Linked DNA regions of Streptomyces collinus. The protein of the gene in region 2 binds, or shares a complex with, the protein of the main gene of each other region. Links are inferred from orthologs where the notes say so. Each region holds a gene or a part of one and is shown on either strand. Other genes may lie near its edges.

Evidence for each region. The genes of interacting proteins can lie anywhere in the genome.
Region 1: the proteins of trxA (region 2) and RFN52_RS23160 are in contact, whole or in part, in an NMR structure (PDB 2IPA), measured with the Bacillus subtilis proteins. The link is inferred for Streptomyces collinus from one-to-one orthologs.

What each region holds. Positions count from the first base shown.
Region 1 is NZ_CP133771.1:5,082,453-5,089,977, reverse strand. The notes cover bases 1-2,826. They hold RFN52_RS23160 (arsenate reductase ArsC), read left to right. Parts: upstream 1-1,116; coding sequence 1,117-1,536; downstream 1,537-2,826. Other genes in these bases: RFN52_RS23150 (VOC family protein), read left to right, coding at 2,397-2,786; RFN52_RS23155 (TetR/AcrR family transcriptional regulator), read right to left, coding at 1,588-2,265; RFN52_RS23165 (ArsR/SmtB family transcription factor), read right to left, coding at 712-1,020; arsB (ACR3 family arsenite efflux transporter), read right to left, coding at 1-715. Also shown: RFN52_RS23145 (dihydrofolate reductase family protein), read left to right, coding at 2,827-3,426; RFN52_RS23140 (PucR family transcriptional regulator), read left to right, coding at 3,730-4,788; RFN52_RS23135 (flotillin family protein), read right to left, coding at 4,877-6,400; RFN52_RS23130 (NfeD C-terminal domain-containing protein), read right to left, coding at 6,500-6,997; RFN52_RS23125 (GNAT family N-acetyltransferase), read left to right, coding at 7,269-7,525. UniProt on the Bacillus subtilis protein: Catalyzes the reduction of arsenate [As(V)] to arsenite [As(III)]. In vitro, can dephosphorylate para-nitrophenyl phosphate (pNPP).
Region 2 is NZ_CP133771.1:4,428,708-4,436,337, reverse strand. The notes cover bases 4,700-7,630. They hold trxA (thioredoxin), read right to left. Parts: upstream 6,366-7,630; coding sequence 6,033-6,365; downstream 4,700-6,032. Other genes in these bases: RFN52_RS20110 (anti-sigma factor family protein), read right to left, coding at 7,545-7,630; trxB (thioredoxin-disulfide reductase), read right to left, coding at 6,411-7,379; RFN52_RS20125 (GNAT family N-acetyltransferase), read left to right, coding at 5,326-5,943; RFN52_RS20130 (ParB/RepB/Spo0J family partition protein), read left to right, coding at 4,700-5,001. In the rest of the region: membrane protein insertase YidC, read left to right, coding at 1-1,073; RFN52_RS20145 (Jag family protein), read left to right, coding at 1,089-1,601; 16S rRNA (guanine(527)-N(7))-methyltransferase RsmG, read left to right, coding at 1,727-2,443; RFN52_RS20135 (ParA family protein), read left to right, coding at 2,828-3,904; more of RFN52_RS20130, read left to right, coding at 3,901-4,699. UniProt on the Bacillus subtilis protein: Participates in various redox reactions through the reversible oxidation of its active center dithiol to a disulfide and catalyzes dithiol-disulfide exchange reactions.

The sequences.
Region 1 (7,525 bases), 660 kb from region 2 along the record:
CGATCTTCGGCAGGAAGTTGGTCTCGTACTTCTCGCGGCCCAGCTTCTGCTCACCGATGCGGCGGGTGAGGAAACCGGCCAGCAGCGGGACGCCGAGGAAGATGACCACGTTCAGCGCGATTTTCCACATGGAGATGGCCAGGTGCTCGCCGTTGCCCAGGTTCAGCCAGCCGGGCAGGAGGTCGAGGTAGAACCAGCCGAGCAGGCCGAAGGCCAGGACCTGGAAGACCGAGTTCAGTGCCACGAGTACGGCGGCGGCTTCGCGGTCGCCGCAGGCGAGGTCGTTCCAGATGATGACCATGGCGATGCAGCGTGCGAGGCCGACGATGATCAGGCCGGTGCGGTACTCGGGCAGGTCCGGCAGGAAGATCCAGGCCAGCGCGAACATGACCGCCGGGCCGATGATCCAGTTGATAACCAGCGACGACGCCATGAGCTTCTTGTCGCCGGTGACGGCGTCGAGTTTGTCGTATCGGACCTTGGCCAGGACCGGGTACATCATGATCAGCAGGCCGACGGCGATCGGCAGGGAGATGCCGCCGATCTCCACCTTGGCCAGGGCGTCATTGAGGCCGGGGATGGCGCGGCCCAGACCGAGGCCGAGGGCCATGGCGAGCAGGATCCATACGGCGAGGAAACGGTCGAGCGTCGAGAGCTTCGCGACGACCGAGGAATCCTCGGTGGGGGACGTCGCGGATGCTTCGGTGCGGGTCACGGGCACGCCCTCTTGTTGTCGGCGGCAGTGCGGGCGGATTCGGCCAGGTCGGCGAACTGACTCGCGAGCGAGGCGATGACGTCGGGCTTGAGCCGGTAGTAGGTGAACCGGCCGCACGGCTCCGTATCCACGACCCCGGCCTCGCGCAGCACCTTCAGGTGGTTGGAGAGGTTGGTCTGCCGGGCGCCGGTCTCCTCCACCAGGTGAGTGGTGCACAGCGTCTCTTCGGCCAGCAAGGTCACGATGCGCAGCCTGAGCGGGTCGGCCAGAACCCGGATCAGATCAGTGTCGACTGACGTCAGCATGGGCTGATACTGTCACATCACTCCGAGCTGATACCAGCCGGGGCTGATGCCTGCGGCTCGCACCACCCGCAAGAGCCGCTGACGAAGGAAGAACCGATGTCCTCCAGCCCGCTCGCCTCCGTGCTGTTCGTCTGCGTCCACAACGCCGGGCGCTCGCAGATGGCTGCCGGATTCCTCTCCCACCTCGCGGGCGACCGGATCGAGGTCCGCTCCGCCGGTTCCGCCCCGGGCGATCAGGTCAACCCCTCGGCCGTCGAGGCCATGAGGGAGGTCGGCGTCGACATCGCCGCCGCCGAGCCGAAGATCCTGACCACCGAGGCCGTCCAGGCGTCGGACTACGTCATCACCATGGGCTGCGGCGACGCCTGCCCGGTCTTCCCGGGCAAGAAGTACCTCGACTGGGCCCTGGAGGACCCGGCCGGCAAGGGCGTCGACGCCGTCCGCCCGATCCGCGACGAGATCAGGACCCGCATCGAGGCCCTGATCGCCGAGATCGACGCCGGACAGGAGGCGTGACGTCGGCGATCGGCACTGCGTCCTGATCCGCCGGCACCGCGGAAGGACCCCTCAGGCGATCGCATAGTCGCCGACGGCCGGTTCGAGGAGGCCGAAGGCGCGTGCCGCCTCGTTCGCCATCGTCCGGGCGATCTCGTCGTTGGTGTGCCCGGCCAGGGTCAGGTCCTGGATGCGCTGGAACAGGACGCGGTGCACGGCACCGAGCAGCCCGGCGACCGTGCGGACGGTGATGTCATCCGGCCGTGCCCCGACGGCCTCGGCGAGGGCCCCGGCCAGCGCCTGCTCGCGCTGGTCGTGCAGGTTGCGCAGACACGCCGACAAGGTGGGGCTGTCGGTGATCATGCGGGAGAAGTCCGGGCCGGAGAATCCGGCGACCGGGTCCTGCGCCGCGACGGCGGCCTCGAAAGCACGGCGAAGCGCCGCGAGGGCGGACTCCCCGGGACGGCGTGACGTCACGACGCGCGCCAGCGTGGCCCTGAACTCGTCCTGGTGGTCGAGAGCCAAGTCCTCTTTGCGGGCGAAGTAGTTGGTCACCGTCTTCTTCGCGACGCGGGAGGCCGCCGCGATCTCGGCGATGGTGGTGTTCTCGAAGCCCTGCTCGATGAAGAGCCGTGTCGCATGATCGGAGATCAGCTGTCGCGTCTCCTGCTTCTTCGCTTCCCGCAGGCCCGGCGGGGCGGTGACGCCGGCCGGGGCGGCACTCGCTGCGGCGCTCGTCCAAGTCTCCATGAGGAGAATCTTACCCCCGTAGCAAAAATACGTTTACGGCATTGGGGGCATGGAAGTAATATTACTACCGACGTAAGATCAGCGCCGGCGAGGCATCGCCCCGAACCCGCAGCCCGGAAGAGGAACCCCCCTTGAGGATCACCGCCTCCACCGTCTCCCTCACCGTCGAAGACATCGAAGCCTCCCGCGACTTCTTCACCGAGCACTTCGGCTACCGGGAGCAGGCCGCGGCCGAAGGATTCGCCTCTCTCACCCGTGACGACGCCGCCGTCGACATCGTCCTGCTCCGGCGGGGCACCGACGTCCTGCCGCCCGACCAGCGCGACAAGCACGCCGGCGGACTGATCCTGGCCTTCACCGTCACCGGCCTCGAAGCCGAGGAGAAGCGGCTGCGTTCCGAGGGTGTCGACATCACGATGCCCCTGCGCGAAGAGCCCTGGGGAGAGCGCCTGTTCCAAGTCACCGACCCCAACGGGGTCGTCGTCCAACTCGTCGAGTGGATCACACCGGACCACGCGTGATCCCCCGGCCCACACGCAGAGACGGAAGAGAGAGCACCGCATGCGAAAGCTCGTGTACTACATCGCCACCACGCTGGACGGTTTCATCGCGGGCCCGGACGGCGCCGACCCGACGGGCCCGGACGGCTTCTGGCCGATCCCCGAGGACTACCTCCGGCACCTGGTGACGGAGTACCCGGAGACCCTGCCCGTCCAGGCCCGGGCGGCTCTGTCCGTCACCGCGCAGGGCACGCACTTCGACACCGTCCTGGAAGGACGGCGCAGCTACGAGATCGGCCTCAAGGCCGGCATCACCGACGCCTACCCCCACCTGCGTCACCTGGTCTTCTCCCGGACCCTCACCGAGTGCCCGGACCCTGCCGTCGAACTGGTCGCCGACAACGCGGTGGAGAGGGTCCGGCAGTTGAAGGAGGAGGACGGCAAGGACATCTGGCTGCTGGGCGGCGGGGAACTGGCCGGTGCCCTGTACGGCGAGATCGACCAGCTCATCCTCAAGACGGCACCGTTGACCATCGGCGCCGGGATCCCGCTCTTCTCCCACCAGGCCGCCTTCGATCCGCGCGGCTGGGAGCTCACCGGCCACACCGTGCTCGACAGCGGCGCGGTTGTCGGTACCTATGCGCGCGCCACCGGAGGCTGAGGTCGTCCGCGACGACACGGCCGACTCGACCGGGTCGGCGGGGCCGACCGCGCCGACCGGGCCGCACCAGCCCTCGTGCCCGGTGTGCCCCTGACGGCGCTGCCGAACGCAGCACGGTTCCGGTACCGGGCGCCTTCCGGGCCCCGGCACCGGAACCGTCCGTAGTGCTCCCCACGCCATGATGCAGGGGCCGGACCCGGGCCGGCATTGCCGGTTCCCGGCAGAGTTGCCTAGGGTCTGCCTGCCGGTGACCGTCAGGAAGCCGTCAACGGCATACGGAGCGTGCAGGGGGCAGGGGGCAGGGTGAGCGAGCCGGACACGGCAGCGCGGTATCTGGACCGGTACGCGGAGATCCTGGCCGAGGTCTCCGCGACCGGCCGTCGTCTGACGCGGGACGAGCTCGACGCCCGGCGCGCCCTGGGCGAGCAGGCCGCGGAGCGCGGACACAGCCTGCGCAGCCTCGTACGGGAGCACCTCGCCGCCACCCGCGCCGCCTGGCCCGGCAGCCGGGGCTCCGCCGACCACGTCCTGGCCGCGGTGGAACAGGCGGTCGACGCCTTCGCCGAGGGGTACGAGCGGGCGCAGCGTCAGGCCGTGCGCGAAGAGGAGGCCGCGCGCCGGGAGTTCATCGACGATCTGCTCCACGGCCGCAGCGACCTGGGCCGCCTCGCCGAACGGGCCGAACGCTTCGGGCTCGTGCTGTCCAGCTCACATGCCGTCGCGGTCGCCGAAGGACCCGAGGCGTACGACGACGTCGCACCGGTCACCCAGCGCATAGAAGCGGCGCTGATCGCGCGGTTCGGCAACCGGCGCATCCTGCTCGCCACGAAGAACGAACGGCTGGTCTGCATCGCTTCCGGCGACCAGGACGACGTGCTCGCCTACTTCGCCGGGCAGGCGCACGCCGCCACGGACGACGGCCGCGTGGCCATCGGCCGCCCCCGGCCCGGTGCCGGTGGCGTGGTGCACTCCTACGAGGAGGCGCTCAGCACCCTCGAACTCGCCGGCCGGCTGGGCCTGGACGATCCCGTCGTGCGCGCCGCCGACCTGCTGGTCTACCCGGTTCTCGCCCGCGACCGGCAGGCCATGGCCGACCTCGTGCTCAGCGCGCTCGGGCCGCTGAAGCGCGCTCGCGGCGGTGCCGAGCCGCTCCTCGAAACGCTGCGGGTGTACTTCGATTCCGGCTGCACGGCGGCCGAGGCGGCCCGCCGGCTGGCGCTGAGCGTGCGCGCCCTGACGTACCGACTGGAGCGCATCCACCAGCTGACCGGTGCCGACCCGGCCGATCCCGTGCACCGCTACACCTTGCAGACCGCCGTCATCGGGGCGCGGTTGCTGGACTGGCCCGCCCAGGAGATCTGACCGGGGAGGAACAGGGACCGGCACTGTTCAGGACCCGCCCACCGGCGAACGGTGAGCGGGCCCTCGCGGATGACCGGGTGACCGCCCGTCAGCCGGTGATCTCCACCTTGCCGTTGGGCGACGGCGACTGCTCGACCGTCGCCGGGGTGCGCTGTGTGATGCCCTTCAGCAGCTCGGCGAGGTCGACACCCGTCGTGGAGCCGAGCAGCTCCAACCCCTGGGCGACGTTGTCCGCGACGGCCCGCGGGATGCGGCCGGCGCCGTCGGTGGAGATGACCGTCATCTTGTCCACCGCGCTCAGCGGCTCGGACGCCTTGGCCACGACCTGCGGCAGCACCTCGACGAGCATCTGCAGGACGGCCGCGTCCCCGTACTGCCCGAACGCGTCCGCCTTCTGGCGCATCGCCTCGGCTTCGGCGGCGCCCTTCGCCCCGATCGCCGACGCCTCGGCCTCGCCTTCCAGCCGGACCGCCTCCGCGATCGCCGCGCGCCGGGCACGCTCGGCCTCACCCTGCTTCAGGCCCTCGACGGCCTCCGCCTCGGCCAGCGCGGAGCGGCGCTGCTTCTCGCCCTCACCGGTCAGCCGGGCCCGCTCGGCCTCCGCCTGCGCGGCCGCGATGCCGGCCGCCTTGTCCGCTTCGGCCTGCTTGACCCGGGCCACGCGCTTGGCTTCGGCCTCCTGTTCGGCGGCGTAGCGCTGGGCGTCGGCGGGCTTGCGGACCTGGGTGTCGAGCTGACGGTCGGTCAGTGCGGCCTGCCGCTCGGCGACCTTCTCCTGCTGGGTGAGGATCTCCTGCTGCCGGGCCGCCTCGGCCAGCGGTCCGGCTGCCGCCGCGCGGGCCGCTGCCTCGTCGGTCTCGGCCTTGATCTCGGCCTGCTTGAGGGCGAAGGTCCGCTGCGCGATCGCGATCTCCTCCTCCGCCTTCAGCCGGGCCTGCTCGGCGGCCCGCCGGGCGACGGCCTCGGCGATGTCGGCCTCCTGTTTGGCGCGAGCGGCCTCGGGCCGGCCGAGGTCCTCCAGGTAGGAGCCCTCGGTGGTGATGTCCTGGATCTGGAAGGCGTCCAGCACCAGCCCCTGCCCGGACAGGCTGGCCTCGGCCTCCTCCGCGACCTGCCCGGCGAACGCCGCCCGGTCGCGGATGACGTCCTCCACCGACATCCGCCCGACGATGGCCCGCAGCGCACCGGACAGCACTTCCTGGGTGAAGCCGACGATGCCGTCCTGCTGCATCAGGAACCGCTGTGCGGCGGCGCGGATGGAGTCCTCGGTGCCGCCGACCTTGACGATCGCGACACCGTCCAGATTGGCCTTCACGCCGCGCAGCGTGACAGCGCCGCGCACCGCGACCGGGATGTGCCGGGAGGACAGGTCGAGGGTGAACTTCTGCTGCACGAACGGCACGACGAAGACGCCGCCGCCGACCACGACCTTCTGCCCGCTGTTGTCGGTGAAGACCCGGCCGGTCTCCGGGTCGGTGGCCTTCTTGCCGCGCCGGCCGGTGACGATGAACGCCTCACTCGGACCCGCCACCTTGTAGCGGGTGACCACGACCAGCGCCAGCAGCACGAGGAGTACGACGACCCCCGCGACGGCGACGACGACAGGACTCATGACAGTGCCCCCGAATCACATACGAAAGAGAAGGAAGGAAGAACAGAGAGGGAGAACGAACAGCGGAGAACGAGCAGCAGAGGAAACAGGAGAGGGAGGTCAGCGGTCCACCGGGCGGACCACGACGGACGTGGCGGAGGGCACCGCCTCCACCCACACCTCGGCCCCCCGGGCCACCGGCCCCGCACTGCGGGCGGCGAACTTCGCCGTCTGCCCCGCGAGCAGGAGCAGCACCTCTCCGTAACCGCCCGCCGGAATGGCCGTGACCACCTTGCCCGACGTACCCACCAGGTCGTCACCGGTCGGTGTGGGAGCCGTCCGGTCATGCATCAGGACGCGGCTGAAGCGGTACGTCAGCCAGGCCGTTCCGAGGCCGCACACGGCCCCCGCCGTGGTGGCGACCGCGGGCCCGGCACCCCCCGCGCCGGTGGCGATGGCCCCGGCGAAGCCGGTCATCGACAGGAACCCCGCGACGACCGGAAGCGACAGCCAGCCGTCCAGGGCGCTGTCCAGCGCGCCGTCCAGCACCCCGTCGAAGAGCAGCGACAGGGCGAGCAACGCGACCCCCGTTATGCCCAGTCCCAGAAACCAGACCATGCGCGCCGTCCCCCTCCCGCCCGCCGCTGAACTCCGGCTTGAACGGAATCTTCACACATCAGGTGGGCCGTTTCATTGCCGCGTTCCGGCAATCTTTACGGGCTTTTTATGCCGGACTCCTACGCACACGCGCCGCCCGGCCCGTCCAGCGAGGGACGGGCTTCAGCCACGTACCGGCCACAAACGGCTTCCCGCGCCGGGCGGGAGGATGAGCCGGGCCCCGGACGGGCAGGACCGGTGCGGCAGCAGTCGGTGACCTGAGGGGGCCCTTGTGCGTGATCTCGCGGAGTCGGTCGAGTCGATGGAGCAACTCGCCACGGTCTGGCGGGCCATGGTGCTCGACCGGGACCCGCAGGCCGACGTGCGCGACCTGCCGGGCATCGCCGTACGGTGGGCCGACTGCCGGTTCGCCTTCTGGAACTGCTTGACCCTGACGGAGACCGGGGCGGACGCCGGGCTGCTGAAGCAGCGGCTGAACGAGGCCGCCGGGATCATGCGGTCGAAGTCCCACGCCGGGTTCCTGTGGGT
Region 2 (7,630 bases):
AGATGAAGAAGATCCAGGAGCGCTACAAGAACGACAAGCAGCGTCAGTCCGAAGAGATGATGAAGCTGTACAAGGAGACGGGCACCAACCCGCTCTCCTCGTGCCTTCCCATCCTGGCGCAGTCCCCGTTCTTCTTCGCCCTGTACCACGTGCTCAACAGCATCGCCTCGAACGACACCATCGGTGTGATCAACGAGCGTCTGCTGGAGAGCGCCCAGAAGGCCCACATCTTCGGTGCTCCACTCGCGGCGAAGTTCACCGACAGCGCCGAGAAGGTCGAGGCCCTCGGGTCCTCCCTCACCGACGTCCGCGTCGTGACTGCCATCATGATCGTCCTGATGTCGGCGTCGCAGTTCTTCACCCAGCGCCAGCTGATGACGAAGAACGTCGACACCACGGTGAAGACGCCGTTCATGCAGCAGCAGAAGATGCTGATGTACGTCTTCCCCGTCATGTTCGCCGTCTTCGGCATCAACTTCCCCGTCGGTGTCCTCGTCTACTGGCTGACCACCAACGTGTGGACCATGGGGCAGCAGATGTACGTCATCCGCAACAACCCGACCCCGGGTTCCAAGGCCCAGGCCGAGTACCTGGAGCGCCTGACCAAGCACGTCACGCAGCACGACAAGGTCGGCAAGCGTCGCGACCGGGCCATCGTCAAGGCCATCGTCGCCAAGGGCCGCGACCGCAACGAGTTCGAGCGGAAGTTCATCAATGGTCTGAGCAAGGCCAACCTCGCCGCCCAGGCCGACGGCACCGTGATCAAGAGCGACGCCGTGGCAGTGGCCGAGGCCGAGGACGGTACGCCGACCACCGCCACCGGTGCTCCGAAGCGCCAGCAGCCGAAGCGGCAGAGCAAGTCGCAGCGTCAGCACGGCGGAGCCGCCGGCGCCAAGGCAGCGGGTGAGAACGAGCCGAAGACGTCGCTCACGAAGTCCGACGAGCCCGAGGACGCCAAGCCCGCCGCCGCTGCCAAGAAGGGCGGCGCGAAGCCCACCGGCGGTACCCGCAGCAAGGCCCAGTCCGGACAGCGCAAGGGTCCGCAGCGGCCCAAGTCCCCGTCCAAGAAGTAAGAAGGAGTCCATCCCGTGACGGAAGGCACCACCTCCGCCGCTGCCGAGGGTGCAGACACCCTGACTCGCCTGGAGCAGGAAGGCGAGATCGCTGCGGACTACCTGGAGGGTCTGCTCGACATCGCCGACCTCGACGGCGACATCGACATGGACGTCGAGGCCGACCGCGCCTCCGTCTCGATCATCAGCGACGCGGGCGGCCGTGATCTGCAGAAGCTGGTCGGCCGTGACGGCGAGGTGCTGGAGGCGCTCCAGGAGCTCACTCGTCTGGCCGTGCACCGGGAGACCGGTGACCGCAGCCGCCTGATGCTGGACATCGCCGGCTACCGGGCGCAGAAGCGCTCGGAGCTCTCCGAGCTGGGCGCCAAGGCCGCCGCGGAGGCCAAGAGCAGCGGTGAGGCCGTCAAGCTGCAGCCGATGACGCCCTTCGAGCGCAAGGTCGTGCACGACGCGGTCAAGGCCGCGGGTCTGCGCAGCGAGTCCGAGGGCGAGGAGCCGCAGCGCTTCGTCGTCGTGCTGCCCGCCTGACCGGCCTCTACGTTCTCCGGCCCCGTCTGTTGCGCAGGCGGGGCCGAACTTTGTCAGCCTGATAGTTCTGGTGGTTCTGATGTCGGCGCCGGGTGCGCTGACGCGGTACGGAAGGACGGTCCCCCGTGACGGAGGCAGCGGAGCTTCCCCCCGCGCCCGAGCAGGCGCGTGAGGTATTCGGTGATCGCTTCGCGGATGCGGTGCGGTACGCCGAGCTGCTCGCCGAGGCGGGCGTGAAGCGCGGTCTCATCGGCCCGCGGGAGGTGCCCCGCCTATGGGAGCGGCACCTGCTGAACTGCGCGGTGCTCTCGGAGGTCGTGCCCGACGGCGTGACGGTGTGCGATGTCGGTTCCGGGGCCGGTCTTCCCGGCATCCCGCTGGCGCTGGTCCGCACCGACCTCAAGATCACGCTCCTGGAGCCGCTGCTGCGGCGCACCAACTTCCTCACCGAGGTCGTGGAGCTGCTCGGTCTCGATCATGTGACCGTCATGCGGGGCCGGGCCGAAGAGGTCATGGGGAAGATCCAACCGGTCCACGTGGTGACGGCCCGGGCTGTCGCACCGCTCGACCGGCTCGCCACCTGGGGTATCCCGCTGCTGAGGCCGTACGGGGAGATGCTCGCGCTCAAGGGTGACACTGCCGAAGAGGAGCTGAAGAGCGCGTCGACGGCGCTCAGCAAGCTGGGCGCGGTGGAGACCTCCATCCTGCATGTGGGTGAGGGCGTGGTGGATCCGATGTCCACCGTCGTGCGGGTCGAGGTCGGGGAGAGCCCCGGCGGTGTGCGCTTCGCCGCGAAGCGCGCCAAGGCGGCTCGCACGGGGCGGACGCGCCGACGGCGTTGAGTCGGTCCGGATTCGCTGGCGCCTCTTCGGTCTTCCTGAACTGATCGGGTCTTCCTCAGCGAGCCGGCTTTCCGGTACTGGTCCGACGTGAGGGCGCTGATCCGTTCTGGCGACGCTGATCCGTCCTGACGGCGAGATGTACTCCACACAAGCTGCCAAACCGATGCAAGCCGGAGTGTCGCGACAGTCCGGCCTCGGCAGCTGTGCATCGTGTTTCACGTGAAACGTCGCTCCCTGCTGCACGGCATCATCAGTCGTGGCCGCGCCGCGGCCGAACCCCGCGACCGCAAGCCTCTTGGTTCACTCGATGAGGGACCTGAGGTATCCACAGAGGTGGATTTCTCCACAGAACGACAGGCCTCACTGGTTCACGACCCCGAAGACATGGGAGGCTCTGTTCATTGCGAGCCTGAAGTCGAGGAGAGTGAATCCTTGCGGTCCGACGCCAACATCGCGGGACCGATGACCGATCCGGTCCCCGGTCCCCGTACCGAGTCGATGGGGGCGGATGTTTCACGTGAAACACCGCCTCCGATGGACGACACTCCCATCGGTCGTGCCGCCCAACTGGCGGTGGAGGCTCTGGGTCGTGCCGGCGAGGGCCTGCCACGGCCCGAGCAGACCCGAATCATCGTGGTCGCCAACCAGAAGGGTGGTGTGGGCAAGACAACGACGACCGTCAACCTTGCCGCTTCCCTGGCGCTGCACGGTGGCCGGGTCCTGGTGGTCGACCTCGACCCACAGGGCAATGCGTCCACGGCGCTGGGGATCGACCACCACGCCGAAGTCCCTTCCATCTACGACGTGTTGGTCGACAGCAGGCCGCTCTCCGAGGTGGTCCAGCCGGTTCCTGACGTCGAGGGCCTCTTCTGCGCTCCTGCCACGATCGATCTCGCCGGTGCGGAGATCGAGCTGGTGTCCCTGGTGGCACGGGAGAGCAGGCTTCAGCGTGCGATCCAGGCATACGAGCAGCCGTTGGACTACATCCTCATCGACTGCCCGCCCTCCCTCGGTCTCCTGACGGTCAATGCGCTGGTGGCGGGCCAGGAAGTTCTGATCCCCATCCAGTGCGAGTACTACGCGCTGGAAGGCCTCGGGCAGCTGCTACGCAACGTCGACCTGGTGCGGGGGCACCTCAACCCCGCCCTTCATGTGTCGACCATCCTGCTCACCATGTACGACGGCCGGACGCGGCTCGCGTCCCAGGTCGCGGAAGAGGTGCGCACCCACTTCGGTGACGAGGTGCTGCGGACGAGCATTCCCCGCTCCGTCCGCATCTCGGAGGCGCCGAGTTATGGGCAGACGGTACTGACTTACGATCCTGGATCGAGTGGTGCCCTCTCCTACCTTGAGGCGGCACGAGAGATCGCGCTGAAGGGCGTCGGCATCAGCTATGACGCGACGCACGCCCATATCGGCGTACAGCAGAACGACCCGAGCATGGTGGAGGGCATTCAGTGAGCGAGCGACGAAGGGGGCTGGGCCGTGGTCTCGGCGCACTGATCCCTGCTGCGCCGACGGAGAAGTCGGTGGCTCAGGCTGCGGCGGGGAACGCTGCTTCCTCATCCCCTGCGGCAGTTCCTGTCCTGCCGAACGATCGTGGGGTGGCCGCGGCGAAGGTAGCGACGCTGCCGACTGTTTCACGTGAAACAGAGGAGTCGGTGCAGCCGACTGCTCCCGCCGCGCCTGCGGCGCCCATCGGCGCGCACTTTGCCGAGATCCCGCTCGACTCCATCACGCCGAACCCGCGCCAGCCGCGTGAGGTATTCGACGAGGACGCGCTGCACGAGCTCATCACCTCCATCAAGGAAGTGGGGCTCCTCCAGCCGGTCGTCGTACGGCAGGTGGGTCCCGCCCGCTACGAGCTCATCATGGGTGAGCGTCGGTGGCGCGCCTGCCGTGAGGCGGGTCTGGAGGCGATCCCGGCGATCGTACGGGCAACGGAGGACGAGAAGCTCCTTCTGGACGCTCTCCTGGAGAACCTGCACCGCGCCCAGCTGAACCCCCTGGAAGAGGCAGCAGCCTATGACCAGCTGCTGAGGGACTTCAGCTGCACCCACGACCAGCTGGCCGACCGCATCGGCCGGTCCCGGCCGCAGGTCTCCAACACCCTGCGTCTGCTGAAGCTCTCGCCGGCCGTGCAGCGCCGGGTCGCCGCCGGGGTGCTCTCCGCGGGCCACGCCCGGGCACTGATCTCCGTCGAGGACTCGGAGGAGCAGGACCGGCTGGCCCACCGCATCGTGGCCGAAGGCCTCTCGGTGCGGGCCGTCGAGGAGATCGTGACCCTGATGGGGTCGCGGCCCCAGAAGGCTCAGAAGTCCAAGGGCCCGCGTGCCGGTGCCCGGGTCTCTCCCGCCCTGTCCGACCTCGCCACGCGGCTGTCCGACCGCTTCGAGACACGCGTGAAGGTCGACCTGGGGCAGAAGAAGGGCAAGATCACCGTCGAGTTCGCTTCGATGGAGGATCTTGAGCGGATCCTCGGCTCACTCGCCCCTGGCGAAGGGCCGGTCCTCCAGAAGGGTCTCCTGGAGGGCGACCCCGAGGAGAGCGAGTCCTGAGCCTCCGGCAAGGAGCATCTGCTGTGCAGGAGACAGAGCGGGCCGTGTCCGGTGTGTGCCGGAACGTGGCTCGTTCTTTCCTTTCTGGCGGTATCGATGGAATCGCATCGTCGATACGATGCGTTGGGGTACGGCGCAGCCACTTGGCAGCACCTCTGAGAGGGAGGCAGGGGCCATGCGAACCATGAGCCGCACCGGACTGGTGAGCACCGGTTTGGGGCTGGGAGCGGTCGGTGGGTTCATCGGCAGTCTCCTCAGGGAACGGAGCGCTCTGACAGCCGCCCGCGATGCGGCGGCTGGCGAAGGAAGCGAGGATCAGCCTTCATGGGCCGCCGGCTCGTACCGCTCACGCTGGACAACCTCCAGGACCTGCCCAAGCGTTGCCGCTCGTGTGTCTTCTGGGAACTCGACCCAGTCAGCGGTGAGGCCGCGGTAAAGGCGGGCACAGCGGCTTCGGAGAAGGAAGCCTGGATCTCGGCGGTTTTGTTGGACTGGGGATCCTGCGGACGGGTCGTGTATGTCGACGACGTGCCGGTGGGCTTCGTGCTCTACGCCCCGCCTGCCTATGTCCCTCGCTCCACGGCGTTTCCCACGAGTCCCGTCTCCCCTGATGCGGTACAGCTGATCACCGCGTTCATCGTGCCGGGCTACCAAGGGCAGGGGCTGGGCCGGGTGATGGTGCAGACGGTCGCCAAGGATCTGCTAAGACGCGGGTTCAAGGCGATCGAGGCCTTCGGAGATGCGCGCTGGAAGGAACCCGCCTGCGTGCTGCCCGCCGATCATCTGCTGGCGGTCGGCTTCAAGACGGTCCGCCAGCACCCCGCCCATCCCCGGCTGAGGCTGGAACTGAGGTCGACGCTCTCCTGGAAGGAAGACGTCGAGATGGCGCTGGACCGGCTCCTGGGTGCCGTGCAGAAGGAGCCGGCCCTGCGGCCGCTGTAGAGCAACCAAACGAATGGGCCAACCCTGCCGGGTTGGCCCATTCGTGTTTCACGTGAAACATGCATCGCCCGTGCGACGGTTCAGCCGATTCACTCGGCGATGAACTCCTCGAGGTCGCGAACGATCGCGGCCTTCGGCTTCGCGCCCACGATGGTCTTGGCGACCTCGCCACCCTGGTAGACGTTCAGAGTCGGGATGGACATGACGCCGTACTTGGCGGCCGTACCCGGGTTCTCGTCGATGTTCAGCTTGACGATCTCGATCTTGTCGCCGTACTCGGAGGCGATGGCCTCGAGGGACGGCGCGATCTGGCGGCAAGGACCGCACCAGGCGGCCCAGAAGTCCACCAGAACAGGCTTGTCGCTCTTCAGGACGTCCTGCTCGAAGGAGTCGTCGGTCACGTTCTTCAGGGTGCCGGCCACGGAGGGCTCCTTAACTGGTTGGTGCGTGGGGCGGGTAGAGAGAGGTCAGACAGAGGTCTTCTCGGGCTCGGGCTGCTCCTCGTCCGCCAGGGCGGCGAGGTAGCGCTCGGCGTCGAGAGCTGCGGAGCAGCCGGTCCCGGCCGCGGTGATCGCCTGACGGTAGGTGTGGTCGACCACGTCGCCGGCACCGAAGACGCCGGTCAGGTTCGTGCGCGTCGACGGCGCTTCCACCTTCAGGTAGCCCTCTTCGTCCAGCTCGAGCTGACCCTTGAAGAGCTCGGTGCGCGGGTCGTGGCCGATGGCGATGAACAGCCCGGTCACCGGCAGGTCCGAGATCTCACCGGTCTTGAGGTTGCGCAGCTTCAGACCCGAGAGCTTCGGGTCGCCCTGGATCTCGGCGACCTCGCTGTCCCACACGAAGTTGATCTTCGGGTCGGCGAAGGCGCGCTCCTGCATGGCCTTGGAGGCGCGCAGGGTGTCGCGGCGGTGGACGACGGTCACGGACTTGGCGAACCGCGAGAGGAAGGTGGCCTCCTCCATCGCGGTGTCGCCACCACCGATCACGGCGATGTCCTGGTCCTTGAAGAAGAACCCGTCACAGGTGGCGCACCACGACACGCCACGGCCGGAGAGCGCGTCCTCGTTCGGCAGACCCAGCTTGCGGTGCTGCGAGCCGGTGGTGACGATGACGGCCTTGGCCTGGTGGACGGTGCCGGCCGTGTCCGTGACGGTCTTGATCTCACCGCTCAGATCGACGGCCACGATGTCGTCCGGGACGAGCTCGGCTCCGAAGCGCTCCGCCTGGGCGCGCATGTTGTCCATGAGATCAGGGCCCATGATGCCGTCCCGGAAGCCCGGGAAGTTCTCGACGTCCGTGGTGTTCATGAGCGCGCCACCAGCGGTGACGGCACCCTCGAACACCAGCGGCTTCAGCGACGCGCGCGCGGTGTAGAGCGCCGCCGTGTAGCCGGCGGGCCCGGAGCCGATGATGATCACGTTACGGACGTCGCTCACGGCTTGTTTCCTCGTCTCTGGACTGCGTCGGTCGAGCGGTGCGAGTTCTCTATGACCTCTCACCCCACCCAACGGATCCTAAGGGGCGCGCATTCCCGCTGTGTCCGGGCACACGGAGATGCGTCGCCCTGCGGTGAGCGCGCAGGGCGAGGACGAAGCGTTGGCTCAGGCAGCCGGGTAGGTGCGCTTCAGGAGCACCTTGCCGGCGGCGGTGGGCGCCTCGTGATCCACACAGGTCGCGTCAACGATGT